DNA from 2 places in the Longicatena sp. 210702-DFI.1.196 genome. Region 2 is predicted to be linked to the other one. Evidence: predicted binding sites of a transcription regulator. Region 2 holds the regulator's gene; the other holds the start of a gene.
What was found. Region 2 encodes Rex, which represses fermentation and respiration genes when NADH is low (regulators of the CRP and FNR family bind a similar motif). Its sites were predicted from a motif close to GTGAANNNNTTCAC; they were not measured.
Positions count from the first base shown of each region.

Region 1: the regulator Rex is predicted to act here: its motif matches at 6,669-6,682, upstream of LI241_RS04555 (acetyl-CoA C-acetyltransferase).

Region 1 is NZ_JAJCPX010000006.1:76,692-94,179, forward strand. Features, by position in the region: gene LI241_RS04530 (LysR family transcriptional regulator) at 1-718, opposite strand, end outside; gene LI241_RS04535 (serine dehydratase subunit alpha family protein) at 827-2,098, shown strand; gene LI241_RS04540 (lysylphosphatidylglycerol synthase transmembrane domain-containing protein) at 2,267-3,325, opposite strand; gene LI241_RS04545 (DUF6179 domain-containing protein) at 3,414-4,679, opposite strand; gene LI241_RS04550 (DUF6323 family protein) at 4,676-5,065, opposite strand; gene LI241_RS04555 (acetyl-CoA C-acetyltransferase) at 5,364-6,569, opposite strand; gene LI241_RS04560 (acyl-CoA dehydrogenase) at 7,145-8,284, shown strand; gene LI241_RS04565 (electron transfer flavoprotein subunit beta/FixA family protein) at 8,306-9,094, shown strand; gene LI241_RS04570 (electron transfer flavoprotein subunit alpha/FixB family protein) at 9,107-10,135, shown strand; gene LI241_RS04575 (3-hydroxyacyl-CoA dehydrogenase NAD-binding domain-containing protein) at 10,217-11,062, shown strand; gene LI241_RS04580 (short-chain-enoyl-CoA hydratase) at 11,154-11,933, shown strand; gene LI241_RS04585 (acyl CoA:acetate/3-ketoacid CoA transferase) at 12,022-13,572, shown strand; gene LI241_RS04590 (low specificity L-threonine aldolase) at 13,982-15,004, shown strand; gene LI241_RS04595 (metallophosphoesterase) at 15,216-16,307, opposite strand; gene LI241_RS04600 (helix-turn-helix domain-containing protein) at 16,750-17,488, shown strand, end outside.
Region 2 is NZ_JAJCPX010000052.1:460-13,559, reverse strand. Features, by position in the region: gene rimI (ribosomal protein S18-alanine N-acetyltransferase) at 1-359, shown strand, start outside; gene tsaD (tRNA (adenosine(37)-N6)-threonylcarbamoyltransferase complex transferase subunit TsaD) at 356-1,369, shown strand; gene LI241_RS14535 (NUDIX hydrolase) at 1,708-2,196, shown strand; gene LI241_RS14530 (NUDIX domain-containing protein) at 2,358-2,879, shown strand; gene LI241_RS14525 (redox-sensing transcriptional repressor Rex) at 3,022-3,651, shown strand; gene asnS (asparagine--tRNA ligase) at 3,917-5,302, shown strand; gene LI241_RS14515 (GNAT family N-acetyltransferase) at 5,383-5,970, shown strand; gene LI241_RS14510 (hypothetical protein) at 6,254-6,625, opposite strand; gene LI241_RS14505 (BglG family transcription antiterminator) at 6,723-8,642, opposite strand; gene LI241_RS14500 (PTS sugar transporter subunit IIB) at 8,970-9,296, shown strand; gene LI241_RS14495 (PTS sugar transporter subunit IIC) at 9,474-10,763, shown strand; gene LI241_RS14490 (PTS lactose/cellobiose transporter subunit IIA) at 10,779-11,108, shown strand; gene LI241_RS14485 (glycoside hydrolase family 1 protein) at 11,110-12,543, shown strand; partial or broken gene LI241_RS14480 (transposase) at 12,720-13,100, opposite strand, start outside.

The DNA.
Region 1 (17,488 bases), on a different contig from region 2:
GAAAGGAGATTGCGAGGCCTTGTTTTACCATATCTACAAGAAAGGCAGTATTGCCGATTTCTAAAAATGGTTTTACGGTTAGTCCCATTCGGGCAGCCTGTTGCTGCAAAGCATAGCGATAACTGGCATCTTGTTCCGTAAGCATTAATTTTTCTGATAAGATATCAGCTAAGGTTATTGTTTTCTTTTGACATAAGGGATGATCGTAACGGGCAACAAATAAAACATCAGATGGATATTCTAAAACTTTGATCCATGCCCCATCTTGCAGCTGTTGATCCATTAAATATACCAAATCAACCTGATTATGATTCATATAATCCAGTAATTGATCGATCGAAGCTGTTTCAATACGTAAGGAAACACCGGGATAGCGTTCATGAAACAATTTACAGATGACAGGAAATATGGAAGAACAAATACTCTCTATCATTCCTATACGTAATGTTCCGGTGAGCTGTGTTTGCGTTTTCATGGCGTTGCAGGCAGCATCTTTTGCTTGCAAGATTTCATTGGCATGGAGCAGAAATAATTCTCCTTGGGCCGTTAAAGATACGTGACGAGGAAAACGTTCAAATAAATGGGTTTGCAATTCTTCTTCCAGTTGTTGTATCTGAATTGTTATCGCTGCTTGTGTGTAGCCTAGGGCTTGCGCTGCTTTGGAAAAGCTTTCTAATTGTGCGGCTGTTACAAAGGTCTTAAGATGCTTGAAATCCATATGTCCTCCATAAAAAATATTTAATTGAAGTATAAAATATATAAATTATTACTATATGTAAAGACATGATATACTAAGTATATAGGAAAGTCAACAAGGAGTAGGGATATGCGAAAAGAAGACAGTATGTATCAGAAATATATTAATATTCTAAAAACAGAATTGGTACCGGCCATGGGATGTACAGAGCCAATAGCAATCGCTTATGCGGCAGCACTTGCCCAAAAAACTTTACAGGAAGATGTGAAACATGTTGAAATATATGCAAGTGGCAATATCATCAAAAATGTTAAAAGTGTAACAGTACCAAATACCAATGGACGAAAGGGCATCTTAGCGGCAGCAGCCATCGGTATTTGCGCCGGAGATCCAGATAAAAAATTACAGGTAATTTCTAAGGTCAAAACAGAGGATATTCAAAAAATGGAAAAATTTCTGGATACTGTAGATATGCAGCTTCATCGTATCCAGAGTGGCTGTGCTTTGGAACTTATTGTAAAGGTATTTAGCGAGAAACATCATGCACTTGTACATATACGTAATACACATGCGAATGTTGTTCTCATCAAACATGATGAAGCAATTATTTATCAAAAAGAAGATGAACTGCAACAAGAAACCGGTTATTCTTTACAGATGAAACAAATCTATGATTTCGCAATGTCTGTTGATGTTAAAGATGTAGAAGAAATCTTAGAACGTCAAATTGCGTATAATGAAGCTATTGCCAATGAAGGTTTGCGGGGAAATTATGGGGCAGGTATTGGAAATGTATTATTACATACATATGGAACTGCGGTAGAGGTTAAAGCTAGAGCAATGGCGGCAGCTGGCAGTGATGCGCGTATGAGTGGCTGTGAACTTCCGGTCATCATCAATTCAGGGAGTGGAAATCAGGGGATGACTGCTTCTTTACCTGTTTTGGTTTATGCTAAGGAATTGCATAGCTCACATGAACAATTGATGCGTGCCTTGATCATAAGTAATCTGACAACGCTTTATCAAAAACAATTTATTGGGCGTTTATCGGCTTATTGCGGTGCTGTCAGTGCCGGAGCTGGTGCTGGAGCTGGTATTACATATTTACTTGGTGGTGATTATGAGCATATTTGTCATACGATCGTAAATGCTTTGGCAATTACGAGTGGAATGCTTTGTGATGGAGCTAAACCAAGCTGTGCTGCGAAGATAGCTTCAGCAGTAGATGCCGGAATCCTAGGGTATGCAATGTATAAAGAAGGAAAACAATTTTATCGCGGAGAGGGCATTGTGGGTGACTCTATCGAAAAAACCATGGAAGGCATCGGTCAACTAGCACGCGATGGCATGAAAGAATGCGATGATGAAATTATCCGTTTAATGATTCAATCCATATCATAGGGCATATTACATACTACATCAGACGATCATAAGCACGGTGGTATATGAGATACATATATTATTTTCTATGTGCTAAAGATTTCATAAAGGAAAAGTCTTTTAAAAATAAGGAACACGGATTAAAGCCAGCAGGGTACTTATATTATAGAGACTTTTCTTTTCTATAACTTATCTTTTATCTGATTCTTTTGTTATGGCTTTTTGCGCTTTTAGTTCCTGAATATTAATATCGGGAGTGACTATCGTATAAATACCACACAGAATGGTGTTGGTATAAAAGGTGATAACTCGCCATAACAACATCATAGCAGCTGCATTGACTTTACCAACGATAGGAGTAAAGATGAGTGCAAATGTTGTTTCTGCTACACCGTGTTTGCCGTAGATTGGCAAGGAAGATAAAATGAGATCGACAAAGAAAGAGGCACTGAAAAACAAGGGGATATCATATAGACTGACTTCTATATGCAAGGCAATTGCGATTAAGATAGGCAGCGAATGGCGTAGTATTAAACGTAATGTATTTACTAGATGGATGCGCAATAGCAGTTTTCGATCTTGTACATATAAAATATTCACTGCTTGTAAAGATTTGCAAAATTGTTCCAGTTTTATTTCGATTGAAGCAGTCGTAACATGAAGGTTTAGCTTTTTCATAAACCAGAGCAATATCTGTATGAGAAGATGCTGCAAAAAGGGCCAAAAGAAAAGCAGCGATACAGCTATGAGCGGTATAAAACCAATCAGAAAACCGATAAAGGCAAAGGGGATTTCTTTCATAAACTGATTCACCAAAAAATCATAATTGATAGCGATGGCGAATGCAGCAAGTAATAAATAAGATATCTGATAAAGCAGCTGATCCATGACCAAGATAGAGCAAGCAACATCTGCTTTAAGTTTTTTCATCTTGAACATGACCATTTGTGCTGCTTTAGCAAACGCAGAGGCACTGACATTCATCAGAAACAAAGAAACAAGACCATTAGAAATGCCATTGTATAAACGATAATCATCTTGTGCTTTATGTCCTAACATACCAATGATGACACCGCCTAATATGCAAGTAATAAAACTTACCGTGATCAGTAAGAGTGAATGGTAGAAATCGAGGTTTTGCAGTAATTGTAAAATATCTTGCAAATCATCTTTTAAAGTAAGATACAACATGCTGATGACAAATAGAGTCAAGATCAGAATTTTTATAACTTGCTGATGTTTCTTCATAGTACTTCCTCTTTTTTCATTAGGATACACCTTTTTCATAATAAGAGCTAGTAATATAACGATTCTTTAGACAATAACAGGCAATTGTTCAGTATTGTAATTTGATAGAATTCATCCATTGTTCAAGAATATGCTGTTGTTTTTTCGACAATGTTGATAGGACCATATGTAAAGCTTCTTCCCAATCTGCACTTGCTGGCAACAGTAAAAGTTCATCAAGTGTTACCCAAGCGGTAAAGACAAATTGCTCAGCATAATGATGGCGCAAGAAGATGGCGAAATCCATAGGAGTATACGATTGAAATAATACCGTTAATTCTTCCAAAGAAAAGATATAACTATCCCAAATCTCGATCATATCTTGGAAATTATGCAAATGCGTTCGAAAATAATGTATTTTTTCAGTAGTCGATGTCATAGCAGATAAGACTTCTTGATGGTGTGTGAATTCACTATTTAAACAAGCGGTCATTACTTGTAAGGTATATTGTTTTGGCGTGTTATCCTCAAAAATAAAAAGTTCTGCATGGTTTTCCATATCGTTTTGCAGTCGTTGATTTAGAATAGGAAAATAGGCATACACATACACATATACATCCTCGTCAAGATATGGCTGTAAGCTTAGATACATTTGTTGCAAAAGCTCCTGTGGTCGCATTATGGATAACCTTTTATTAAAAGCATCAAGAGCAGCAGCATCCAGCTGAACTCCATAAGATTGTTTCAGGTATACATGTAACAATACTTGAGGCAATAAGACTTCCACCAGATTCTGATTTAGTTCAAACAAAGAAACGTGTCGCTGCATTTGATAAAGCTTATAAATCATCGGAAGTTCTTGATAAAAAGGTTTCAGAAAGGCTACTTCATAAGATAGTTGTTCCAGATAATGAGAAATTAAATCAATTCCCTGTAAATGATACATTGCATGCTCCAAAGGCAAACCATCTAGCAATGGATAATCGATATCTTCTTTTTCAAAAGCATACAACAAAGGAGCATAAGGCGATGATAAACGTTTGAGATAGGTTGGAAAAAAATCGGTAAGGAGATAACGCAGACGTTCATTTGGGTACCATTCGGCATAGAGCTGGACTTTTGCTAAGCGGTGTTTGCAAGCATGGCATAAAAGCTCTAACTGTTGTAAACCATGAACATAACGTTTTTTTAAAGATGCATCATCTGTGGCATGATGGGCTATATAAGTAATGCTGATAAGCATATCGTTTGCTACGTGACGAGGAACACAGCTACTGTTATGGTGTGTATAAAGCTGAATCAAATGTTTAAGTAACTCCAGACGCTCTTGTTGCTGGTCGCTACTCTTTTTTTGTGTTTGTATGTTAGAGCTCATTTTCGTATTTTTAGCTGTTTGCAGCACCGTTTTATAAGGACTTTATCAAATGTTCCATATTGCATATGAAAGGTAAGCAGGGTATGCAGTATGGTGGCATCATTCACTTGCCAGGAAAACAAAGAGCGTAATTGATAATAGGAAAATATGGCATCATGAAGCATGGGTAAATATCGTGTTGCATCTGCATAAGGGGAGGCAGCCAGCGCTTTTATCAGCTCATATAAGATGTGATAGTCACTCTCTACCAAGTCAAAAGCGCTACAAGCATGCTGCACACTTTGTTTTAAGGCTGTCATATCTTCTGCACGCAGATGGTATCCATAAGATTGAAGTTGTTGATTGAGCGTTTGATTGACGGATAAAGCTTGAGATGTCGTATGCATTGATGATCACTTCCTTTCATGTAAAGAGTTTTATCACAAATAGGAAGCGAGGTATAGTCTTGAAAAAATGATGAATTTATGGTATTATATGAATACAAATAAGAGAAAAAAATCTTTAAACTATATGTCGATGGTGTTGAAACATCATTTTTTTATTTTATCGGGATGAAAAGAGCAGATACAGGGATTGAAGAAAGGGCATAAACAAGTCTCAATACAGTATTTAATCATACGAACGTATGATAGAAGTACATACAAAAAAAACATCGGTAAATACACCGATGTTTTGCGTTATTTCTTAAGGACGTTTTACGATAACAGCAGTACCCTGTCCGCCACCGATACACAGAGATGCTAAACCAACTTTTGCATCACGTTTGATCATTTCGTGGATCAATGTTACTAAGATACGGTTACCAGATGCACCTACTGGATGACCCAGTGCAATGGCACCACCATTTACGTTTGTCTTGTTCATGAATTCTTCGCGATCGATACCGTGTTCTTCCACTAATTCATGGATAACACCTAAACTCTGTGCTGCGAATGCTTCATTCAGTTCGACTAATTCAATATCCTGCAGTTTCAGACCTGCATAGTTCAATGCATGACGAATTGCTGGAGTAGGACCTAAGCCCATAGTCAATGGATCTACACCACCTTGGCCGATACCGATAACTTCACAAATTGGTGTTAAGTTATATTTTGCTACAGCATCTTCACTAGCTAATAATACAAAGCTTGCACCATCATTGATACCAGATGCATTAGCAGCTGTTACAGTACCATCTTTAATGAAAGCTGGGCGAAGTTTTGCCATTTTTTCAGGAGTAGATTTACGGTTAGGATGTTCGTCAGTATCAAAGATCACAGTTTCTTTTCTCAGTTTTACTTCTACTGGAACGATTTCATCTTTGAAACGTCCGCTATCAACAGCAGCTATTGCTTTCTGTTGAGATGCATAACCGAATTCATCTTGCATTTCACGAGTGATGTTATATTTTTTCGCAATATTTTCTGCGGTAACACCCATGTGAATACCATTCATAGCATCAGTTAATGCGTCGTAGATCATATGGTCCGTACATTTGAAATCTCCCATTTTGTTTCCTGTACGAGTGTTTGCAGGAATTAGGTAAGGAGCACCTGACATGCTTTCTACACCACCAGCAACAACGATATCATTGAAGCCAGTCTGGATAGACATAACACCTTCCATTACGGTACGTAAACCGGAACCACATACCATGTTAACGGAATGTGAACAAACAGATTCAGGAATACCAGCAGCCAATGCAACCTGACGGCCGATGTTCTGCCCCAATCCTGCACTTAATACGTTACCACACAGCAGTTCATCAACATTTTCAGGGGCAACGTGTGCGTCTTCCAGTAATGCTTTGACAACAGTAGCACCTAAATCAACTGGTTTAACTGTTGTTAAAGAACCCAGAAAACTACCGATTGCACTACGTTTAGCGCTAACAACATAAGTTTTTTTCATTTTCTCTACCTGTCTTTCTTTTTCGAAACCTTTCTTGATATGAATACTAACTTCATACATGAATATGATACCGAAAAAGGATACAGATGTCAACAGCTTGTGAAAAAATTAATAAGTTCTGTATGCATACTTTTGGGTGTTGTAAGTTTAGGATGTTGTCCCTTTATAAGTAGGAGGAAACGTTATCATTTTGATGCATCTTGACTACAATACTAAGAATTCCCAAAAAAGATTAGATTCAAAGCATAAGCATTTAACTAAAGTGTACATCAAGAGCCAAGGATATGACCTACTTATACAAGATTTTTTCTTTTCATGAATAGAAAGGGATGGTAAGCAGGAAAGGTAAGGATAATACAGGAAGAAAGGGTGCTAATGAAACGGGTTTTTTGTTTCTGTTAAAACTTGTTAAAATTTTAACAATTGTGTTGACGAAAGGAAAAAAGAGGGATAAAATTATATATGGATTATGGCTCCCGAAACGCCGGGATACCGCCTGTTATATACATTATTTATATATAGGCGCATGTAAGAATCCTATTAGTTCAAGAACATTCAAGGAGAGGAGAACACTTATGGACTTCATGTTAACAGAACAACACAAAATGATGAAGAAACTATTCGCTGAGTTTGCTGAAAAAGATGTCAAACCTCTTGCAGCAGAAGTCGACGAAGACGAACGTTTCCCACGTGAAAACGTTGAAAAAATGAGAGAGTGCAAAATGCTCGGTATTCCATTCCCAAGAGAATACGGCGGAGCAGGTGCAGATTACCTGAGCTACATTCTGGCAGTTGAAGAACTGAGCAAGAAATGTGGTACTACAGGTGTTGTATTATCTGCCCATACTTCTCTGGGAACTTGGCCAATTTTTGCATTTGGTACAGAAGAACAGAAAAACCGTTATCTGCCTGATTTATGTACAGGTAAGAAACTGGCTGCTTTCGGTTTAACAGAACCAAATGCCGGTACGGATGCTGCTGGTCAGCAGACAACTGCTGTAAAAGATGGCGATGATTATATCTTAAATGGTACAAAGATCTTTATTACAAACGCTGGTGAAGCTGATGTATATGTAATCTTTGCGATGACTGACAAGTCTAAGGGAACACATGGTATTTCTGCCTTTATCGTAGAAAAAGGTATGCCAGGATTTACAGTAGGACAGCACGAAAAGAAATTAGGTATTCGTGGTAGTGCTACTAGTGAATTGATCTTTAACAATGTGCGTTTAAGCAAAGATCAGCTGTTAGGTCAAGAAGGTAAAGGCTTCAAGATTGCCATGATGACACTGGATGGCGGACGTATCGGTATCGCTGCACAGGCATTAGGTATTGCTCAGGGTGCAATTGATGAAGTTGTTCCTTATGTGAAATCACGTAAACAGTTCGGTCGCCCTATTTCTAAATTCCAGAACACACAGTTCCAGTTGGCTGATATGCAGGTAAAAACAGATGCAGCTCGTCTGTTAGTTTATCAGGCTGCGATGGCTAAAGAAAACGGACAACCTTACACATACTTAGCTGCTGAAGCAAAATTATTTGCTGCTGAAGTTGCCATGGAAGTTACGACAAAAGCAATCCAGCTGATGGGTGGATATGGTTATACACGTGATTATCCAGTAGAAAGAATGTTCCGTGATGCAAAAATTACGGAAATCTACGAAGGTACTTCTGAAGTACAGCGTATGGTTATTTCTGGACAGATGTTGAAATAATAAAAGGAAAGGAAGAAGATCATGAAAATTATCGTTCTTGTAAAACAGGTACCGGATTCAACTGAAATCCGTGTCGATAAGGTAACAGGTACTCTGATTCGTGCTGGTGTACCAAGTATCATCAACCCAGATGATTTAGCTGGTGTTGAAGAAGCATTGAAAATTAAAGAGGCAACAGGTGCTCATGTAACGGTTATCTCTATGGGGCCTCCTCAGGCAAACGGCATGCTGAAAGAACTGTATGGCCGTGGTGTTGATGAATGTATTTTGATTACTGACCGTGCTTTTGCCGGTGCGGATACATGTGCTACTTCTAGTACATTGGCTGCTGCCATTGAAAAAGTTGGTTATGACTTGATCATCGGCGGACGTCAGGCAATTGATGGTGATACTGCACAGGTTGGTCCTCAGACAGCAGAACGTCTGGATATTCCTCAGGTTACTTACGTGGATAAGATCATGGAAGTAAATGATAAGAGTGTTACAGTTCGTAAGTCATTAGAAGATACTGAAGAAATTATTGAAGCTAAGCTTCCATGTCTGTTAACAACATTAAGTGGAATGAACACTCCTCGTTACATGAACTGTAATGATATCGTTGATTCCTTCAGCAAAGAAGTGAAGATCATGACCTTTGCTGATTTGGATATCCCTGCTGAAAAAGTAGGTTTGGCAGGTTCTCCTACTAAGGTTCACCATACATTTACAAAAGATGTTACGGCTGAAACGGAAACTTACGATATGCCAGCAGCTGATGCAGCAAAACTGATTGCTAAAACACTGAAAGAAAAGCAGATCATTACGAAATAGGAGGAGAAAACAATGGCTAAATTTGAAGGATACAAAGATATTTACGTATTCGTTGAACAGAGAAATGGTGAAATTGCCAACGTCGGATACGAATTAATTTCTGAAGCTAGAAAATTGGTAGCATCAATTCCTCAGATGGGATTCCAGGTTGTTGGTGTTCTGTTAGGACACAACGTAACGGATAAAGCAAACGATGTTATCGCACACGGTGCTGATAAAGTAATCGTTGCAGATCATGAATTACTGGAAGGCTACTCTACACAATTCTATGCTGATACATTAACACAGATTATCGAAACATATAAACCAGACAGTTTCTTAACTGGTGCTACGGTATTAGGCCGTGACTTAGCTCCAAGAGTTGCTGCTCGTTTGAATGCAGGTTTGACTGCAGATGCTACAAAGATTGAAATCGATCAGGAAAAAGTTGCGGATGGTGAAGCATTATTATTAGTTACACGTCCTACTTTCGGTGGTAACCTGTTTGGTACAATCGTTTGTCCAGACACTCGTCCACAGATGGCAACGATTCGTCCAAACGTATTCAGCATGGATCCAGTGGATACTGCAAGAACAGGTGAAGTTGTAGCATTTACACCTGATTTCAAAGATACAGACGCAAAAGTTGTTGTTAAAGAAGTAATCGCTAAGGTTGTGGAAGGTATCGATATTACAAAATGCGATATCTTAGTAGGTGCCGGTCGTGGTGCTGAAGATTGCTTAGACATGGTAGAAGCAGTTGCAGAAGAATTAGGCGGTGCAATGTGTGCTAGCCGTGCCGTTGTTGATGATGGTTTTGCATCAAAAGACATTCAGGTAGGCCAGACGGGTAAGACCGTACGTCCTTCTCTGTACATCGCATGTGGTATTTCCGGTGCTTGTCAGCATGTTGCCGGTATGGAAAAATCAGATATGATCATCGCTATCAACCGTGATCCACAGGCTGAAATCTTCTCTATTGCAAACATGGGCTTCATCGGTGATGTAAAAGAAATCTTACCTCTTCTGAAAGAAGAAATCATCGCTGCGAAAAAAGCATAATTAAAATCATACGCAGAAGGTGGATAGGAAAATATTTCTATCCCCTCTGTTATATGAGATAAAAAAGGTAAAAAGGAGATAATGAACATGAAAAAAGTTGGTGTAATCGGCGCTGGAACAATGGGCCAGGGCATTGCAAACGCATTTGCTACAAATGGTTATGATGTAACTGTATGTGACATTAAGCTTGAATGGGCACAGGGCGGAATCGACAAGATCGGTAAAAAGTTAGACAAATTGGTAACCAGAGAAAAAATGACAGCTGATAAAGCTGCTGAAATCAAAGGTAACCTGAAGGCTGGCGAATACAAAGATTTGGCTGATTGCGACTTAGTAGTAGAAGCTGTTCTGGAAATCATGGAAACAAAGAAAGAACTGTTCTCTACATTGGATGAAATCTGTAAAGAATCTTGTATCTTTGGTACAAACACATCTTCTTTATCAGTAACAGAAATTGCAAAAGGTATCAAACACCCAGTAATCGGTATGCATTTCTTCAACCCAGCAGATCGTATGAAACTGGTTGAAGTTATCTCTGGTATCAATACTCCAGTAGAAACAAAAGAGGCTATCATCGAAATTTCTAAATCTTTAGGAAAGACTCCTGTTGAAGTTGCAGAAGGTCCTGGATTCGTTGTTAACCGTATCTTGATTCCTATGATCAATGAAGCAGCTACGATCCTGCAGGAAGGCATTGCTTCTGTAGAAGATATCGATACTGCTATGAAACTGGGAGCTAATCATCCTATGGGACCTTTAGCTTTAGGTGACTTGATCGGTTTGGATATCGTAGTAGCTATCATGGACGTATTGTTCAATGAAACTCACGATTCTAAATATCGTTGCTGTACACTGTTGAGAAAAATGGTACGTGGAGGCAAATTGGGTCAGAAGACTGGTGTAGGATTCTACGACTATACAAAATAAGTTCGAAACGTATGATAAAGCGAGTGAATCTATAATTTCTATATCCATTGAAATTGTGGATTCACTTTTTTAAGAAAGCGAGGATATAAACATGGAAACTATTTTAGTAAACTATGAAGGACATGTGGCTACCATTACCATTAATCGTCCAAAAGCATTGAATGCATTAAGTACACAGGTATTAACAGAATTGAATGAAGCTTTAGATGAAGTTGAAGCTAACAAAGATGTTTATGCGTTGATCATCACAGGTGCTGGTGAAAAATCTTTCGTTGCAGGTGCTGATATCGCGGAAATGAAAGAAAAGAACGTTGAAGAAGCTGCTGCTTACGGTAAATTCGGTAATGAAGTATTCCGTCGCATCGAAGCTTTCCGTTGTCCTGTTATTGCGGCAGTGAATGGCTTTGCTCTTGGTGGTGGCTGTGAATTGGCTATGAGCTGTGACATTCGTTTAGCAAGCGAAAATGCTGTTTTCGGTCAGCCAGAAGTTGGTTTGGGTATTACTCCAGGCTTTGGTGGTACACAGCGTTTAGCACGTATCGTTGGTGTTGGCATTGCCAAAGAAATGATTTATACAGCAAGAAATATCAAAGCACCTCGTGCTGCTGAAATCGGTTTGGTAAACAAAATCGTTCCTGCTGAAGAATTGATGGCTACAGCAATGAAGATGGCGAAAGGTATTGCCGCAAATGCACCAATCGCTGTTGCAAATTCTAAGAAAGCTATCAATAATGGTTTACAGACGGATATCGATGGTGGTATCGCTATTGAAGTGGAAGAATTCTCTAACTGCTTCGCTACTGAAGATCAGACATATGGTATGACTTGTTTCTTGGAAAAAGTAAAAGAAAAAACATTCTCTAACAAATAATAATGCATCTTCAAAAAGCGTATCTCTTGGTATACGCTTTTCCTTGTGGTAAAGTAAAACCATGAGAGATACAAAGGAGGTTATGAAGTTGAGTAAAGTTATTAGTCTTGAACAGGCAGTTTCCATGATTCCAGATGGTGCCAATATCGGTATCGGTGGTTTTATCGGCTGCGGTCATCCTCAGGAATTTTCTGTAGGAATTGAAGAAGCTTTTCTAAAAAGTGGTCATCCACGTGATCTTACCATCATGTTCTCCGCCGGTATCGGTGATGGAACAGATAAGCTTGGCTTGAATAAGTTGGGACATGAAGGTTTGTTAAAACGTATCATTGGTGGTCATTGGGGATTGATTCCTAAGCTGCAGAAATTGGTATTTGAAAATAAGGTAGAAGGGTATAACTTACCTTTAGGTACGATTTCTTTGATGTTCCGTGATATTGCCGGACATCGTCCTGGTACCTTCACAAAGATTGGTTTAAAGACATTCGTTGATCCTCGTATCGAAGGGGCTAAGATGAATGAGCGCTCAAAAGATGACTTAGTAGAATTGGTAAATCTGCATGGAGAAGAATGGCTGCTTTATAAGTCTTTCCCATTGAATGTTGCCTTGATTCGTGCGACATATTGTGATGAAGATGGAAATGCAACGATGGAGAAAGAAGCGGCAACCTTGGATTCCCTTTCAATTGCACAGGCTGCGAAAAATTCCGGTGGTATTGTTTTACTACAGGTAGAAAAAGTTGTGCAAAATGGAACCTTAGATCCACGTAAGGTAAAGATTCCTGGTATTTATGTTGATGGCATCGTAGTTTCTCGTCCTGAGAATCATATGCAGACGTATGCAGAACAATATAATCCTGCATTAAGCGGTGAAATTAAAGTGCCGGTGGATTCTATTCCTCCTATGGCTTTAAATGAACGTAAAGTCATCTGCCGTCGTGCAGCGATGGAGTTAGATCCTGAATGTGTTATTAATTTAGGTATTGGTATGCCGGAAGGAATCGCCAATGTCGCAAATGAAGAAGGATTACCAGGATTGAAACTAACAGTAGAAGCCGGTGGTATTGGCGGTGTACCAAATGCTGGTACGGCGTTTGGTACTTGTACGAATCCAGATGCAATCATCGATCAGCCATATCAGTTTGACTTCTATGATGGCGGTGGCTTAGGACAGGCATTCTTAGGTCTTGCGGAATGTGATAAAGATGGCAATATCAACGTATCTCGCTTTGGACCAAAGATTGCCGGATGCGGTGGTTTCATCAATATTACGCAGACATCTCCGGTAGTTGTATACTGTGGTACTTTTACAGCCGGTGGATTAAAGGTAGCTGTGGAAAATGGTGAATTAAAGATTCTGCAGGAAGGACGCATTAAGAAATTTAAAGAAAATGTGGAACAGATTACTTTCTCTGCAGAATATGCAAAAGATACCGGACAAAAGGTTGTGTACATTACAGAACGTGCTGTCTTTGAATTGCTAGACGGTGTTTTAACCTTAACGGAAATCGCTCCTGGAGTTGATTTAGAAAAAGATGTATTGGCGCATATGGAATTCAAACCTACGATTGCCAAAGATCTGAAACTTATGGATGCACGTCTATTCAAAGATGAAATCATGGGTCTGAAAAAAGATTAAAGAAATTCAGAAAGGTGCTCTTGTTGCACCTTTTTCCATTTTTCTACCGATTTTTCCATATTACTATTCATAATTTATTATTTTGTTATACTGAATATGCAATATAAAGCATATCACATGAAAGAATCATGTTGATATAGAGAATCTTATCATGCGGTGAGTGTAGACCATTGGTCATAGAGATTGATCGTAAGATGAGATTCAGGCTGATTACAGGGCTATCAAATGCATTCATGTTGGTGGTTATCGTTGGTAAGTAGCAGGTGAAGTTGTATGGTAGTAGTATATAATGCGCGAAATACCTGTAAATCAGCACAAGAGAAATGCAGTGATGAAAAGAAAACATCAGCTGCATTTCTTTTTTTATGTAATTTGTATTATAATGATTCCATGATGAGGAGTGAAATATATGTATAGTTTTTGTAATGATTATAGCGAAGGCGCAATCCCTATGATTATGGAGCGTCTGCAGGAATTTAATAAGAAACAAAATCCAGGTTATGGAATGGATGAAATTTGTGATAAAGCAAGAGAAAAAATTCAAGAAGTACTGCAATGTCCTACGTGTGACATCCATTTTTTAGTTGGAGGAACACAAGCAAATTTAACTGTTATTGCCAGTGCATTACGTCCTTATGAAGCAGTTATGGCAGCCGATAGTGGTCATATCAATGTGCATGAAACAGGGGCTATTGAAGCAAGCGGACATAAGGTAGTCATTGTTGACAGTGCGGATGGCAAAGTCAGTGTGGAAGGAATTTATGAGGAAGTCAGACGCCATTGTGATGAGCATATGGTCAAGCCCAAAATGGTTTATATTTCAGATGCAACGGAGCTAGGCAGTGTGTATCGAAAAGCAGAACTACAGGCTTTGCGCAAGACATGTGATGCGTTGGGATTATATCTGTTTATGGATGGTGCTCGTTTAGGGTGTGCTCTGACAGCAAGTGATAACGATGTAAGCTTTGCTGATTTATGCAAATATATTGATGTCTTTTCCATTGGTGGTACTAAAAATGGTGCGCTATTCGGAGAAGCTGTCGTTATTGTGAATGAACAGTTGAAAAAAGATTTTCGCTATATGATAAAACAGCGTGGCGGTATGCTTGCGAAAGGTTGGTTATTGGGGCTACAGTTTTTATCCTTATTTGAAGACGATCAGTATAGAAAGATTGCGGCTCATGCGAATGCGATGGCACAAAAATTACAAACAGCATTTGTTGATTGTGGGTATTCATTATTTGCCAAATCATCCACGAATCAGATATTTGTCATTTTACCGAACGAGGTTATCAAAAAATTAGAAAAAGAATATGCGTTTCAGTTTTGGGAAAAGGTAGATGCTACACATACAGCAATGCGTTTTGTCACGAGTTGGGCGACACCTGAAGCAGTAATCGATGAATTTATCACATATCTAAAGCAAATTTAAGAAACAAAATCTGAGATGTTAGGGCGCCTTAGCAAGCAATATAATATGAGGTGCTCTTTTTATTGCTGACAGTACCTAACAAATGACAGAACTATGTCATTTCGTATGTGCATACTGTTTGCTGAGGTATATCAAGGACATCTTGCTCTTGGCTTTTTGATTCGCTTTAACAGTGCAATATTCACGTGATTAGGGCTTAAGGAAGATGCCGTTATTGTTTTAGAATGCTTCTTGGAATCCAGCCCATTATTCCATGACTTTTAACTAACGCATAATGCTCATACAAAGAAATAATTTTAACTGTTTCACCATGGCGTACGGGCAGTAAATAATTGGTATAATTTTCAGCACTAAAGTTGCCGTTTTCTTCATATAAAAAGGCTTTTGGTATCCACAATCGACGTCCTGTGGCTATTTGTTGACAATATGCTTGGTTTTTCTCTTCTTTCAAAACATGTACGGCACGTTCATGCCAGGTAATATAAATACTGTCTTTTTGCTTCGGTGTATAATTGGACAAAATTATTCCTTCTGGTAAATCATCACAATGGGCAAAGCTAAATTGTCCATGATGCAGAATGAGCGCATTTAATTGCCCTGCGCGTTTTACTGCATTGCCTCCATCTATAGCAATGATATGTTTTCTTTGATCAATTTGAGGATTAAAATCACAAATGGTAGAGCAATATTCACTTACCGGTATATGTCCGACGATGACGTATTTATGAAATGCTATGTTTTTTAAGAAAAAACGATCATGCCTCATTATGTCACGCATCTCATTTCCATAGGTTTGCTCATTTAGAATAGCTGCATGGGCAAAGATATAGTCTTGTGTTTCAATAACATGAGGTAAATCGGCGATGAAGGTTAATTCTTTACGAAAAGTGGACTTTAGTTTTCGTGCCAATCGTACCATATCTGTATCTTTTGTGATTTTTTCGTGCATACAAGCAGCCATTTCATGTATAAGACTGTTTTGGCGTTGGCATAAAACTTCATGTAAAAAATCCAATCGATATTCATATAAGATATTTTTACAAACAAAATCACAATTGCCAAGCATTAAGTGAACATGTGAATCTTGTGATAATTTCATTAAATAGGATAAAGTTTCCATGTTTTGTTGCCCTTTTTCTAATAAATCACCAACTAAAAATAATTCATCAAGAGTACTATCAAATTGTATTTGCTTAAGCAATTTTTGAAAGATATGTAAATTAGCATGTATATCACTGATTGCGATAATACGTCTGTTTGATGGGATGGATATGGATTTGGCACAGATGGAACGATCAATCATAAACAGTCTCCTTTTTGTTACTCATTATAGAAAAGATCTTTACCTTTTGCAAGCAAGCGCTTGCCAAGCAGCATGAAAAGTTGTACTCTTAAATTCAGAAGGAGTTTGGGAACCTGTTAGCAGTATTATGCACCATTCTGTGTTTTTTATAAGAATTCTGTAAAACGTTTGACACATAATGAACATTTTCTAGTGACTATGATTAGTTTTACATGGATTGGTAATTTAGAAACAGATACAACATTTGATTATCGTAAATTTCCAAACATAGAATGAATTTTCTTTGCAAGCAATGATGTGAAGATGTTACAACAAGCACCTTATGGTTGCGAAGGGTAAATGTCTTACTAAGATAAAGATTTGACAGATTTAATAACAAAAAGCAATGATGAAGATGGTATTGCAATTGCTTTACACCATTTTGGCTAGATAGGATGAAATTATGGAAAAGATAAGCGGAGCTTTATTGCGATATTATCGCATGCAGCAAAATCTATCACAGGAAGGCTTGTGCACAGGCATCTGTGTAGTGAGCTATTTATCAAAGATTGAACAAGGGAAAGTAGATGCCAGTGAAGATATTTTGCAGGCGCTTTTTGCACGTTTACAAATCCACTATCATGGTGATGCGCGATTTCTATCAGAAATGAAACAGTTGTTTGCCTCCTTTTGGGAAGCTTTGGATTTTAATGAACCCCTTGAAGAGCATGCGCTAAAAATAAGGGCTCATGAAAAGGAACTTCTTTATAGCCCACTTGTCATAGAATATCGTTTGTTTCAAATTTATGATAAGATCATGAGGATAGAAGAAACAGAAAGTAGCGAGGTTTTACTGCATTCTTTACAAGAAATAAAAGTATATGAAAATTATATGGATGAGCTGCAGTTATATCGCTATCACCTATTATATGATCATTATCCAGATGCGCAGATACGGTTGCATCATGTTCGTCTTGCAGGGTACTATCGAAAAACGGCCGAACAGGAAATAGCATTGGGGATGGCATATATAAATATGGGAGATTACATTGAAGCATGTGAGTATTTGCAAAAAGCCTATGCGATGGCGAGTGAAGATGGAGATGCCAAACGGATGATCACCGCAGCCATCTTAATCGGTAATTGTTATTCCTGTCAGAATGTGGAAGGTCTGATGTTAAAATATTATCAAAAGGCAGAAC
Region 2 (13,100 bases):
GATATGAATTACATGAGAATCCGTTTGCTCATGTTTATGTGTTAGAAGTAGACGATAGGATCATTGGCTATATTGATTTCTGGATTACGTTTGAAACATGTCAGTTGGCGAAGATTGCTGTTGCACCGGCTTATCGTGGACAGCAGTATGCGCATTTGCTGATGGATGTCATGATTGCAACAGCAAATCAAGAGCAGTGTGAAACTATCTCATTAGAAGTACGCGTTTCAAATGAAGCTGCTCATAAATTGTATGAGCACTATGATTTTATCAAAGTGAATGTCCGTAAAGCTTATTATCAGGATAATGGTGAGGATGCGGATTTTCTGATAAAGGCGTTAGGAGGAAATTGTATATGAAAGACACGTATATATTGGCTATTGAATCAAGTTGTGATGAAACAGCGGTTGCCATCATTAAGAATGCGAAGGAAATCGTGGCAAATGTGGTGGCGACGCAGATTGATGTTCATAAGGATTTTGGCGGTGTGATTCCGGAGGTTGCCAGTCGTATTCATGTGGAAAATATTTCAATGGTTATTGAAGAGGCTTTGAAGAAAGCTAACATGGATGTAGCGGATATGGATGCTATCGCGGTTACACAGGGACCGGGATTGGTTGGTTCTTTGCATGTTGGTGTTCAGGCGGCGAAAACTTTGGCTTGGGCATATGATAAGCCATTAGTTCCCGTACATCATATTGCCGGCCACATTTATGCGAATCAGTTAATTACCGAGCTTGCATTTCCTTTACTTGCTTTAGTTGTATCAGGTGGACATACGGAACTTGTTTATATGAAGGATGAATGGAGCTTTGAAATTTTAGGCACAACGCAAGATGATGCAATTGGTGAAGCCGGTGATAAGGTTGGACGTGTATTAGGCTTACCTTATCCAGGTGGTGTCTATGTGGATAAGATAGCAAAGGATGGCAAAGCTATTTATACATTGGCGAAGCCTAAAACAGAGAATGAATTGGATTTTTCTTTCAGCGGTTTAAAGAGCAGTGTCTTGCAGTTTATTGATCGCTGTAAGCGGAAAAATGAAACATTCCTGCCTGAGGATTTGGCTGCTTCTTATCAGGAAACGGCTTTTGAGGCGTTATTGGAAAGAGCACGGAAAGCTTTGGAGCTGTATCACCCTAAACAAATGTTGTTGGCAGGTGGAGTTGCGGCGAATTCTTGTTTGCGTAAGAAGATCAGTGAGGATATGGCTAAGGCGTATCCAGAGGTTACCTTTATCATACCGCCGTTGTCTTGTTGTACGGATAATGCAGCAATGATCGGTGTTGCAGGTACCATCGCTTATCAGCATGGAGAGCGTGGAGATTTTGCTTTGACTGCAGATCCTGGCATGGAATTGGAAAGATAGGACGCATAGAAGGAAAAGTCTTGAGGAAACGTTTATAAACCGAATATTGGATATACCCCCTGAACTGTGGACAAATCAGTAAAGGGGGTTTTTGTATGGGAAAATCTCTAGTCGCATGGATATTATTTTATGAATTTATCTTGTAATAGTATTTACTAGTTGAACATTCTTTCATATAAAGTAATATAATATATAAGGTATCACATTCTTTTTCAATATATGTGTTTCATATCCATTGTTTTAGAGCAAGCAATGGCATAATGAATAGTATTTTGGATAGACTAGATGAGTTTTTTGATGCTATGGATATTTAACATAGCTAAAAAGGAGATGAGCTTATGGATAATTGTTATGATAGTGAAAAGGGAACCTTTCGGTTACGAGCAGGTGCGATTTTGGTTCGTGATGGCAAAGTGCTGATGATGAAAGGTAGATTAGCGGAAGGTGGTAAAGAAGTTATGTATTCACTGGGAGGTGCCATCATGTTTCAGGAAACTGCAGAAGAGGCAATCATCAGGGAAACAAAGGAAGAAATAGGCTTATCTATTCGTGTTAAACGACTGGTATGCATCCATGAGAATTTTTTTGATGTAGAAGATCTTGGCAATAATCATGAGGTATCCTTTTATTATCTGGTAGAACCTGTGCATGAAGAGGATTTAAAAAAGCCATTTCTTAAAACACCTTTAGAGGAGGCGGTTTGGATACCGATCGATGACTATCAAAGCTATGATGCCTATCCGGCTTTCTTTAAGGATACCTTGAAACAGTTGGATGATGAGCGGATACAAACCATCGTGACAAGGCTTGCGAAAGAATGTGAATGATGAAAAAGGAGAATGTACCGGGTAAGCATTTGTAAAGCACTTGATCAATGATTTAAAGAATAAAAAGATATAATTAAAAACATGAAAAGCACGTGATGAGCAAGCGCATAATCAATCACGCAGCCAATAAAGCAATCACAGAAGGTTAGGAGGAAAGAATCATGGAATACTGGGATATCTATACACAAGATGGCATTTGTACTGGACGCAGGGTAAAGCGTGGAGATGCGATGGCAATAGGAGATTACCATTTGGTCATTCATCTGTTGATTCTTGGTAAAGATGGTCGTCTGTTGTTACAAAAACGTTCAGATCAAAAAGAAAGCTTTCCCGGCTATTGGGATTTTGGCATAGGCGGAAGTGCTGTTAGTGGAGAAAATGCCCGGCAATGTGCACAGCGCGAGTTGCAGGAAGAATTAGGCATTTATATGGATTTTCAACAACGTAAGCCGGTTTTGCGCAGCTATGGACAACATTCCTTAGTAGATTTCTTTACCATTGATTATGCCGGAGGATTAGCAGATCTGACATTGCAAAAGGAGGAGGTCAGTGGTGTTTGTTGGGCAGATTTAGAAACTGTGCATCTGATGTGCAAACAGGGAATCTTCATCCCATATCAGCCACATTTGCTTGCTTTATTGTTAGACATGCATAAGCAGCAAGGCTTGCATTGTTCATCATAATATATCGGAAAGCTAAGTTTTCTTGCTTCTTTTTATTAGCACTATGAGATACGTATGACAGTACGTACAAGCCGTAAAAGTTCAAAATGACAAATTCTTCACAATTAAAAAAATTTGTGGTATACTAACAGAGGTGATGAACATGACAGAGAAAAATGTGCCAAAGGCTACGTTGCAGCGCTATCCGGTGTATCTGAAAGCACTGCGGAAACTGAAAAGCTCAGGAGTGGAAAGGATCATGTCCAAAGAGCTTGCCAGTGTTGTGAATATTGAACCAACGACGATTCGCCGAGATTTTTCCTTTTTGGGAAATCTGGGGAAACAAGGGTATGGTTATGATGTCAATAAACTGATTGAAATATTCAACCAGCAGCTTGGCATGGATTTCGATGAGAAGATCATTTTGGTGGGGGCAGGTAATATGGGCCGCGCTTTGATGAAGTATAATAAATGGGATTATGTTGTAGGTGAGATTGCCTGTGCATTTGATATTAATCCTGATCGCCAGGGTGTGCGTTTCGGTATTCCGGTATATGATATCAGTGAGCTGGAACAACGCATTCCGGATGGCTGCCGTATCGCCATCTTAGCCATCAGTGAAAATATTCAGCAGACGGTAGATCGTTTAATTGCCTGTGGCATCACAGGTTTGGTCGATTTTACCCATGTGCATATACAAATTCCAAAAGGGGTTGTATTAAAGAGCGTAGATGTGGTATCATCTATACAGGAACTTGTTTTTGAAACAAACAGTTTAAATGTAGAACGTTGAAACAGGACGATGCCTGCTAACGATGCATAGCGAATCCGGGATGGTGGAAGCCGGAGGCATACGAGCAAGCGGAGAACACCTGTGGAGTTGAATCGGAGAATAGAGTAGACGATTCCGCGAAAGGATGGCGTTAAGATCCGATAAGCAAGATGTCTGTCAGCAGAGGTATTTCTGACAGGAATCAGGATGGCACCGCGTAACTAACTTACGTTCCTGAAAGGGAACGTTTTTTTTGTTCCCTTAATGAATAAAAGGAGGAAATGAAATGTTTGAATTTATGACCATTCGCGAACTATATGAAATCGTATTAAGCGCATCTCATGTAGAACTAGACAGCTTGGAATATGTACAGCTGCAAGGTTGGATACGTACAAATCGCTGCAGCGGTAAATTAGGCTTTATCGAATTAAATGATGGTACGTATTTCCGCAATGCACAATTAGTTTATATGCAGGAATTGAAAAACTTCGCGGAAGTAGAGAAATATCCTACCGGCGCAGCTATTACCGTAACCGGGAAATTAAAATTAACACCAGATGGTAAACAGCCATTTGAAATTGTAGTAACAGAGGCTGTTTTGGAAGGTGATTGTGATCGTGATTATCCATTGCAGAAGAAACGTCACAGCTTTGAGTATATGCGTGAGATACCACACTTGCGTCCTCGTGCGAATTCCTTCTATGCCATTTTCCGTCTGCGTTCTGTATTGTCCATGGCCATCCATGAGTTCTTCCAGAACCAGGGCTTTGTCTATGTACATACGCCAGTCATTACCGGCAATGATGCAGAAGGTGCGGGAGAAACCTTTACAGTTACCACACGTGAAGATCAAAAGTATGAAGAAGATTTCTTTGGGAAACACGCTTCTTTAACGGTATCCGGACAATTGCATGTAGAATCCTTTGCGATGGCTTTTCGAGATGTGTATACCTTTGGACCAACTTTCCGTGCCGAAAACTCAAATACGACACGTCATGCCAGTGAATTCTGGATGATTGAACCGGAAATTGCCTTTGCGGACTTAGAGGATGATATGGATCTTATTGAAGATATGGTGAAATATTGTATTGATTATGTCTTGGAAAATGCACCGGAAGAAATGAAATTCTTTAACAGCATGATTGATAAGGAATGCATTGAACGTATCACCAAGGTACGTAACAGTGAATTTAAGCGTATGACTTATACGGAGGCGATTGAGCTTTTAAAGAAAGCCGATGTGAAGTTTGAAAATAACAAAATCGAATGGGGCATGGATCTGCAGAGTGAGCATGAACGCTACTTATGTGAGAAAGTAGTCAATGGCCCGGTCTTCTTGATTGATTATCCAAAGGATATCAAAGCCTTCTATATGCGTGTCAATGAAGATAATAAGACGGTTGCGGCATGTGATTTGTTAGTGCCAGGCGTTGGCGAATTGGTTGGCGGAAGTCAGCGTGAAGAGCGTTATGATGTGCTAGAAGCGCGTATGAAAGAAATGGGTATGGAAACTGACAGCTTACAATGGTATATGGACTTGCGTCGTTATGGCGGTTGTAAACATGCCGGCTTTGGCTTAGGCTTTGACCGTATGCTGATGTATTTAACAGGCATGCAGAATATTCGTGATGTTGAGCCATTCCCACGTACACCAAGAAATTTGATTTTCTAATCGTAGAATAGACTTTCACAGGGTATGTGAAGGTCTTCTTTTACAATAGATGATACAAAGGGGTAAGAAAGGAACAGAATATGATACGTTTAGCAACAAAACAGGATGCCGCAAGCATATTAGCAATTTATGCTGAATATGTATTGCATGATAGTGCAACTTTTGAATATGAAGTGCCTTCCCTTACGGAATTTGAACAACGTATGGAAGTGATACAACAGGTATATCCATATCTGGTCTATGAAGAGGAAGGAAATATTTTAGGCTATGCTTATGCGCATCGTTATAAGGAGCGTGCGGCTTATCAATGGGATGTGGAATTAAGCGTATATGTCAATAAGGATGTTCATGGAAAAGGTATTGGCAGTATGCTGTATAAAGTATTATTTATTTTATTAAAGAAACAGCAGGTACATCATGCATATGCCTGTATCACTTCTCCCAATCCGAAAAGTGAGCGTATGCATGAGCGGTTAGGATTTCAATTAGTGGCTAGATTTCCTCATACCGGCTATAAATTTGACAAGTGGTTGGATGTTGTTTGGATGGATAAAGAATTACTTTCACCAGGTGTACCTCAACCAATCGTGCCATTGGCATCCTTCATTGAACAATTGCCAAAGAATCTAAGCGAACTTTTAAACAAAGACAATGAGCCTATAAAATAAATCATAAAAAGAGCAGCTTGCATGGAATGATTTCTAATGTGACCTCCAAAAGTTAGACTTAAAATCTAACGAATGAAGGTTGCATCCTTCCTGTAGCTGCTTTTTATCTGTTTGGGGTTTTGTGCCTTTCCTTTTTAAAAGGTGATTCTTTCATGGGGTTTCCAATATGTTAGCCCAATTTGTCAAAAGTTATTCTTTCATGAGTTTTTTAATAGGTTAGTCCAGCTTTTTAAAGGTATCCTTTCTTCGCGTTACCAATACGTTTATCCAATTTCTTTAAAAATTATTCTTTGATAGGCTTTCCGATATGCTTGTCCAATCGCCATTGCGGCGCACTGCCATCATCTGCCCAATATTCATCCAAAGAAATAATTTTATCCTGTTGTAGCTTCAGAAAGGAAACAACATGATAGGAAGCAGTTTGATCTTTTGGATAAACAAGTGTAACACTAATGATCAAATCATCAAGTAACTCTACTCTTTCTACGACCCCATCCCAATCTCCCGGATATTCGCAATTCGCAATAATATATTCATCAAGCGTAAATAGTTCATTGGTACAATGCCAACAAATCCTCGCATCCTGATGAAAATAGTTTCTGATTTCCTGCTCATCCTGTTTTAGGACGGCTTTCCAAAATTCATAGATGTTCATAAGATAACTCCTTTATCAATTATATAGATATAGTATGACATCAGAAAAGCGATAACACAAGGGTAACAAACGATTGTTAGAATAGCAACTGCTTTTTCTATTCACTGACCTCATTCATATAAGCAGTTAACTTGCGAATGAATGTTTGATAATCTTGACAGTTGATGAGATCTTTTAAAAAAGCCGGTTCACTAAGAATCTCAATCAACTGATCAAAGATCTGGGCAAATATTTGTCTGCTGTCATCATGTACGCCTAGTAAGGTGACAATATGCACCTCATGCACTCCCCATTGCATACCATCTGGACAAAGGACGACACTTATAAAGCTTTTTTTAGCGTTATCACCAAGTGAATGAGGAACGGCAGCGTCCTCAAAGGCGGTGCTTGACATATGCTCACGAGCAAAGACATCCTGTGTAAAGGAAGCTTCGGCATAATCCAGTGCAATCGCATCGTTACAAAGCTTTTGAATGAGCTGGGTACGATCTAAGTGAACATCCGTATAAAATAAGCGAGGATCAAATAAATCAAATAGAAAATCTTTCAGCTTCTGTTTGTTTTTTTCGGATAACATCTTAGAAATGGTAGTTTCCAATAAGGCCATATCTTTATTTGTAAGAAATGCATGAATTAACACATATGGCTGAGGAAATCTTGCCTCTACTGTTGAAATAATCAAATCTGCATGCAGCATGTTGGGCTGATAGGAAGGCATAGAAACGGCATATTTTATCGTTATCTTATCTTCAAAATGACGGCTGATCTTCTCTAAGGTATGTTGATGAATGCTGTAATAATCGGCATATAAAAAGAGAATCGTTAACTTGTTTTTTGATTGCACATTGTTTTCAAAGTAACTGCCGATGTGAAAAGAAATAAAGGTAATTTCATCCTCATTCAACACTACATCATAATTTTCTTTAAACTGTTGGGCAATATAAACGGCAATATCATAAATCAAGGGATACGTTGCCTTGATCTTAGCGGTCAATGGATTTTTGGCATAATAGTTATGTGCAACACGATTAAACAGATTCTTAACATGGATGGTGAATTTCGCAATAAATTCTTCATCAAAGGCATCCAGTAAATAGCGCTCTTCAACATTGTGAATCACGGCATGGGCGATATCAATATATTTCTGTTCAATAAAAGATGAAATATTAGAGCCATTAATAAAAGAATAATCAATCATCGTTGTATTGTTCGAGATAATAAGCGTCAAATTATAAACTTCAGCATCATTCATATGGATTTGATAGTTTTTCTCAATATACTGTTTTATTTCCTGTGCCACAAGATATTGTTGTGAATCAAGAAACGGTGTGAAATCGACTTGATCATTTAACTCACAGGCATTACGGATACGATCAATCATGACAATAAGATGCAATGCCGTATTATTTAGTGTATAATCATTCGCAAATACATTATTGCGTGAAAAAATATCGGCAAGATTTTTACGGAAATCCCAAAAATGATAATGATAAGTCAATAAACGCACTTCATCTTTTAAGACAAAATTATCATACGTATCACTGGAAATTAAGCGGCTCATTAATCGCCGTTTATCTTTTTCACTGCCTTCTAAATATAACAAATCATGATCTCTGCGTATGGTTACATTACAGCTAGAAACAATCTTACGGATACTGCGAATATCATTTTCAATCGTAGACTCACTTACAAATAATTCATCCGCTAGATCAAATAGATCAATACCATCTTGTGAAGAAATAAGTTTTTGAATGATCAGATTTTGCCGTGTTTGCGGGGTTTCCACATTTTGACTTCCTTTTTCCCGATAAGCTAAATATTGCTGAGCACTGTTTAATCGATACCCTTTATTTGATGATATTACTAAAGGACTTGTTTCATTCTCATTTAGTGAACTGACATATTTACGTATCTGACGTGTGGAAACATGAAGCAGTGAAGATAGCTCACCGGCAGCTACCCAATGTTCATAATGGTGCCAGAGATAGTCTAACAAGATTGAGATATTATCCTTCATATGTCTATTCACTCTCCTATGCAAGGCCCCCAGATACTCTTCATCATTATATATGTACACGATAAGTATAAAGTATAAGTAATCTTTGCTCAAATTAAAAAAGTTCCTACTGCACGGAACTTTTCTGATTTGTCTTGTTATACTGTGTTCGCTATACTGAGGGTGTGATAAGGAAAGGAGGACAGTTATGTGATTGGCAAATATGAAAAAGAGATATATCGTCGCTGAATATGACTTCAGACAAGTACGGGAATACTTTGATACATCTCTCTTATATCATAACACCAATCCAGATAAAAATCATTCATAATTATAAAGGAGAAGATCATGAAGAACATTTTATTAGTTTGTGGCACCGGTGCGAGCAGCGGTTTCATGGCCAAAAACATTCGCCAGGCAGCGAAAGCTCGCAATATTGAAATTGGCGTAAAAGCTAGAAGTGACTCTGTTGTAGAGGATTATATTGAAGATATTGATCTATTGTTGGTAGGACCACATCTTAGCTACATGCTGCATGATTTAGAGGATATTGCAGATCCATTTGGTGTTCCTGTTCAGATTATCCCCAAAGATGCATATGGGGAATTGGATGGCGATGCCGTTCTTGATTTTGCTTTACCTTTTCTAAAAGATGAGAAAACGCATGAACGTTAATGGTAGAATGCTTGCTTAATAAACGATGGTATCGTAGGAATGTTTATGAGCAGATACGTTAGAAATAATTCCCTGATGAACTATATACATTGGATAAGATTGCCATAGCATGTTAAATTAAGCAAGCGGTTATTTTGTAAAAGGTGATTAAGAAATAGAATCACGAGGAGAAAACATATGAAAAAATTCATGGATTGGATGACAGATAAATTCGCACCGAGAATGAATAAGCTCGCAAGAAATCCGTGGATTGCCTCTGTCCAGGAGGCTATCCTGACTGCGATGCCTATGATTTTTATTGGTTCATTTACGACCGTATTGACCGCTTTTGGCGGCTTGATTGAAGGATTTCCGGATTTTAGCCCACTTTCTACTTTTTCCCTGGGCTTATTATCCTTATACTTAGCATATTTAGTACCATATCTGCTGATGGAAAAGAAACGCCATAATAAAACGAAAAAAGAAGCAGGATTGGCTGGTATCGGATTCTTTTTGATGTTAGTATCTCCAACCTTTGATGAGGCAGGAAATATTTTGTTTCAAAGTTCTACTTTAGGAAATGGCGGTATGATTGCAGCATTGATTGCCGGCTTGTTTGTCGGTTTTGTGATGAATGCTTTTTCTACTCATTCCTTCTTTAAGGAAGACAGCGCTATTCCAGATTTTATCACCGTATGGTTTGATACATTAATTCCGATACTGATGATTTTATTTGTTGGCTGGCTCTTTACTTTCCAGCTCCATATCAGTATCTTTGATTGCATTTATACATTATTCTCACCAATCTTAAAAGCCGGTGACAGTTTCCTTGGTTTTGTAGTCTTATACTTTGTTGGATATACCTTCTTATACACGTTTGGTATTTCTACCTGGGTCATTTATCCGATTGAGTCGGCATTGATCCTGCAAGGAATTGCGGCGAATCAGGCAGCGGTAGCAGCCGGAAATGCTGCCAGTGTTATCAATGCGGATGGAGTATCTTATTATTTTACGCTTGGTGGAGGCGGCTGTACCTTGGCTTTAGGTCTTATGATGTTGTTTATGGCAAAATCGAAAAAGTGTAAGGTCATCGGAAAAGCCAGTCTGGTACCAAACTTATGTAACATCAATGAACCATTGGTATTTGGTGCACCAATCGCCTTTAACCCGATTCTGATGGTACCGATGTGGATCATTGGTTTACTAGCACCGGCCTTGACCTGGTTTGCCTTATATTTTGATTTATTGCCTAAAGTAACGACTTTATTCTCCTTCTGGTATTTGACTGGACCTATTTGTTCCTATGCTGTAGGAGGTATGGTTGGATTGATCTTTACCTTATTTATTTTCGTCTTATCCTGGATCATCTATTATCCATTCTTTAAGGTATACGATAAGCAATGTGTACAGAAAGAAGCAGAGGATGAAGCACAAAAAGCAAAATTAGCAGCACGTAAAAACGCAAGACAGGAAACAAACAATGCATAAGAAGGAAGGTTTATTATGGATAAAACAACGATTGAACAATTAAATAGTGCTGCGATGCAGATCATTCTGCATGCCGGTGATTGTTGGAATTTGCTCAATGAAGCAATCAATGATCTGTTAGATGATAAAAGTGAAGAAGAAGTAAAAGACAAGATCACGCAGGCAAAGAAAGAAATCACGAAAGCACATGTTATTCAAACGGATATGATACAAAGCTCAATCAATGAAGAAGAGCTGCAGACAACCTTATTATTCACCCATGCACAGGATACGCTGATGACTATCAACAGTGAAGTAAATCTGGTACAAAGCATGATTCGTCTGTATCGTAAGTTGGAGAAATAAGATGAAACGTAAAATTACAGGATTTCCGAAAGACTTTTTATGGGGTGGTGCCATTGCGGCCAATCAAGCAGAAGGCGCTTGGAACATTGATGGGAAAGGACCCTCTATGGCGGATATTGAAATCCTTCCAGAGCAGTATGATCGCCATAAGGTAGTCGGATTTGCTCATACTGCCAAACAGATAGAAGAAGCATTAGCGGATACCAAAGGCTATTATCCACGCCGGCATGGCATTGACTTTTATCATACGTATAAAGAAGATCTGGCATTGATGAAAGAAATGGGGTTTACCTGTTTTCGAACATCCTTTAACTGGACACGCATCTTTCCACACGGAGATGAAGAACAGCCAAATGAAGAAGGTTTAAAGTTTTATGATGATTTGCTGGATGAGATGCTGAAAAATGGTATAGAACCAATCATGACGGTTTCACATTATGAAATGCCTATTCATCTGATTACCAAGTATAAGGGTTGGTATGCCCCTGAAATGATTGATTTCTTTGTGAAATATTGTAACGTGCTATTTGAACGCTATCATAATAAAGTACGTTATTGGATCCTATTGAACCAGATCAACTCTTTACAGGGCTGGGGAGAGTTTGCCAGTTTGGGAATGGTGCAGGATGGTTATGAAGATTGGGAAAGTGCCAAATATCAGGCAACGCACCATCAGTTTGTGGCATGTGCTAAAGCCACACAACTTGCCCACGCCCTTGATCCTTCCTTGCAGATTGGAATGATGTTGGGGGATGATGCCTTATATCCGGCAAGCTGTAAACCAGAGGATGTCTTTGCCAACACCCAGCAGATGCAGATGAGTTTATACTTTTATTCCGATGTCTTATTACGCGGAGAATATCCGGGTTATGCGTTGCGCTATTTTTACGATCATGATATCCATGTGATGATCAAAGAAGAGGAAGAACAGCTGTTAAAAGAGAATACCGCAGATTTTCTATCATTTTCGTATTACTTTACCCGCATCACCAAGGCCAAAGATCCTACCCATCCTAAAGAGAACCCCTACTTAGAAAAATCTATCTGGGGCTGGGCAGTGGATCCATTAGGATTTCGCAACTCATTAAATTTGTATTGGGATCGTTATCAAATACCAATTTTTATCGCTGAAAATGGACTGGGTGCATTAGATGAGGTCGTTGATGGAAAGGTTCATGATCCTTATCGTATCGCCTATTTACAGGCACATATTGCGGCGATGAAAGAAGCCATTAAGGATGGCGTACAGGTGTTTGGCTATGCATCTTGGGGACCTATTGACATCATCAGTTGTTCGCAAGGGGAAATGAGTAAACGCTATGGATACATTTATGTCGATTTGGATGATCGTGGACATGGCAGTGGGAAACGACTGCGTAAAGATTCTTTCTATTGGTATCAACATGTCATAATGACAAATGGAGAAGATTTGTAAAGAAAGGGACGCATACAATCGTCCCTTTGCTTCAACATGAACATAGTATGAACAATATGTGACAAGGAGCTAGCTATTAAGAAGTCAAGCCTTTTTGAAAAAGATTAAAAAAGCATGACAAAAACAAGTGCTGGTAAGAGCACAAAAATTGATCTTTGAAAATTAGATAAAATTGACTAGTAAAGAAGGGTTGGGTCGAATGATTCTCCAGTAAGTTCTAAATGATAAATCATACGTAATAGTTTCTTAACGACATGTGATTGTGCTACGCGGTAATTCTTTCCTTCATGAAGTTTCTTATAAAAGAATTCACGAAAAGTTATGTTATGAATAACTAAATAAGGAACTGCATTAAAAAGGACATAACGTAATTCAGAGGAGCCATGCTTTACCATTCTGCCATTATGAAAAGATGTTCCAGATTGGTAAATGGCAGGCTCTACTCCACAAAAAGCGCAAAGCTGTTTAGGATTACTAAATTTTGAGAAGTCACCAAATTCACCGAGGATAGTCGCAGCACTAAGCGTACTGATTCCCGGAATAGTATCAATAGGAGA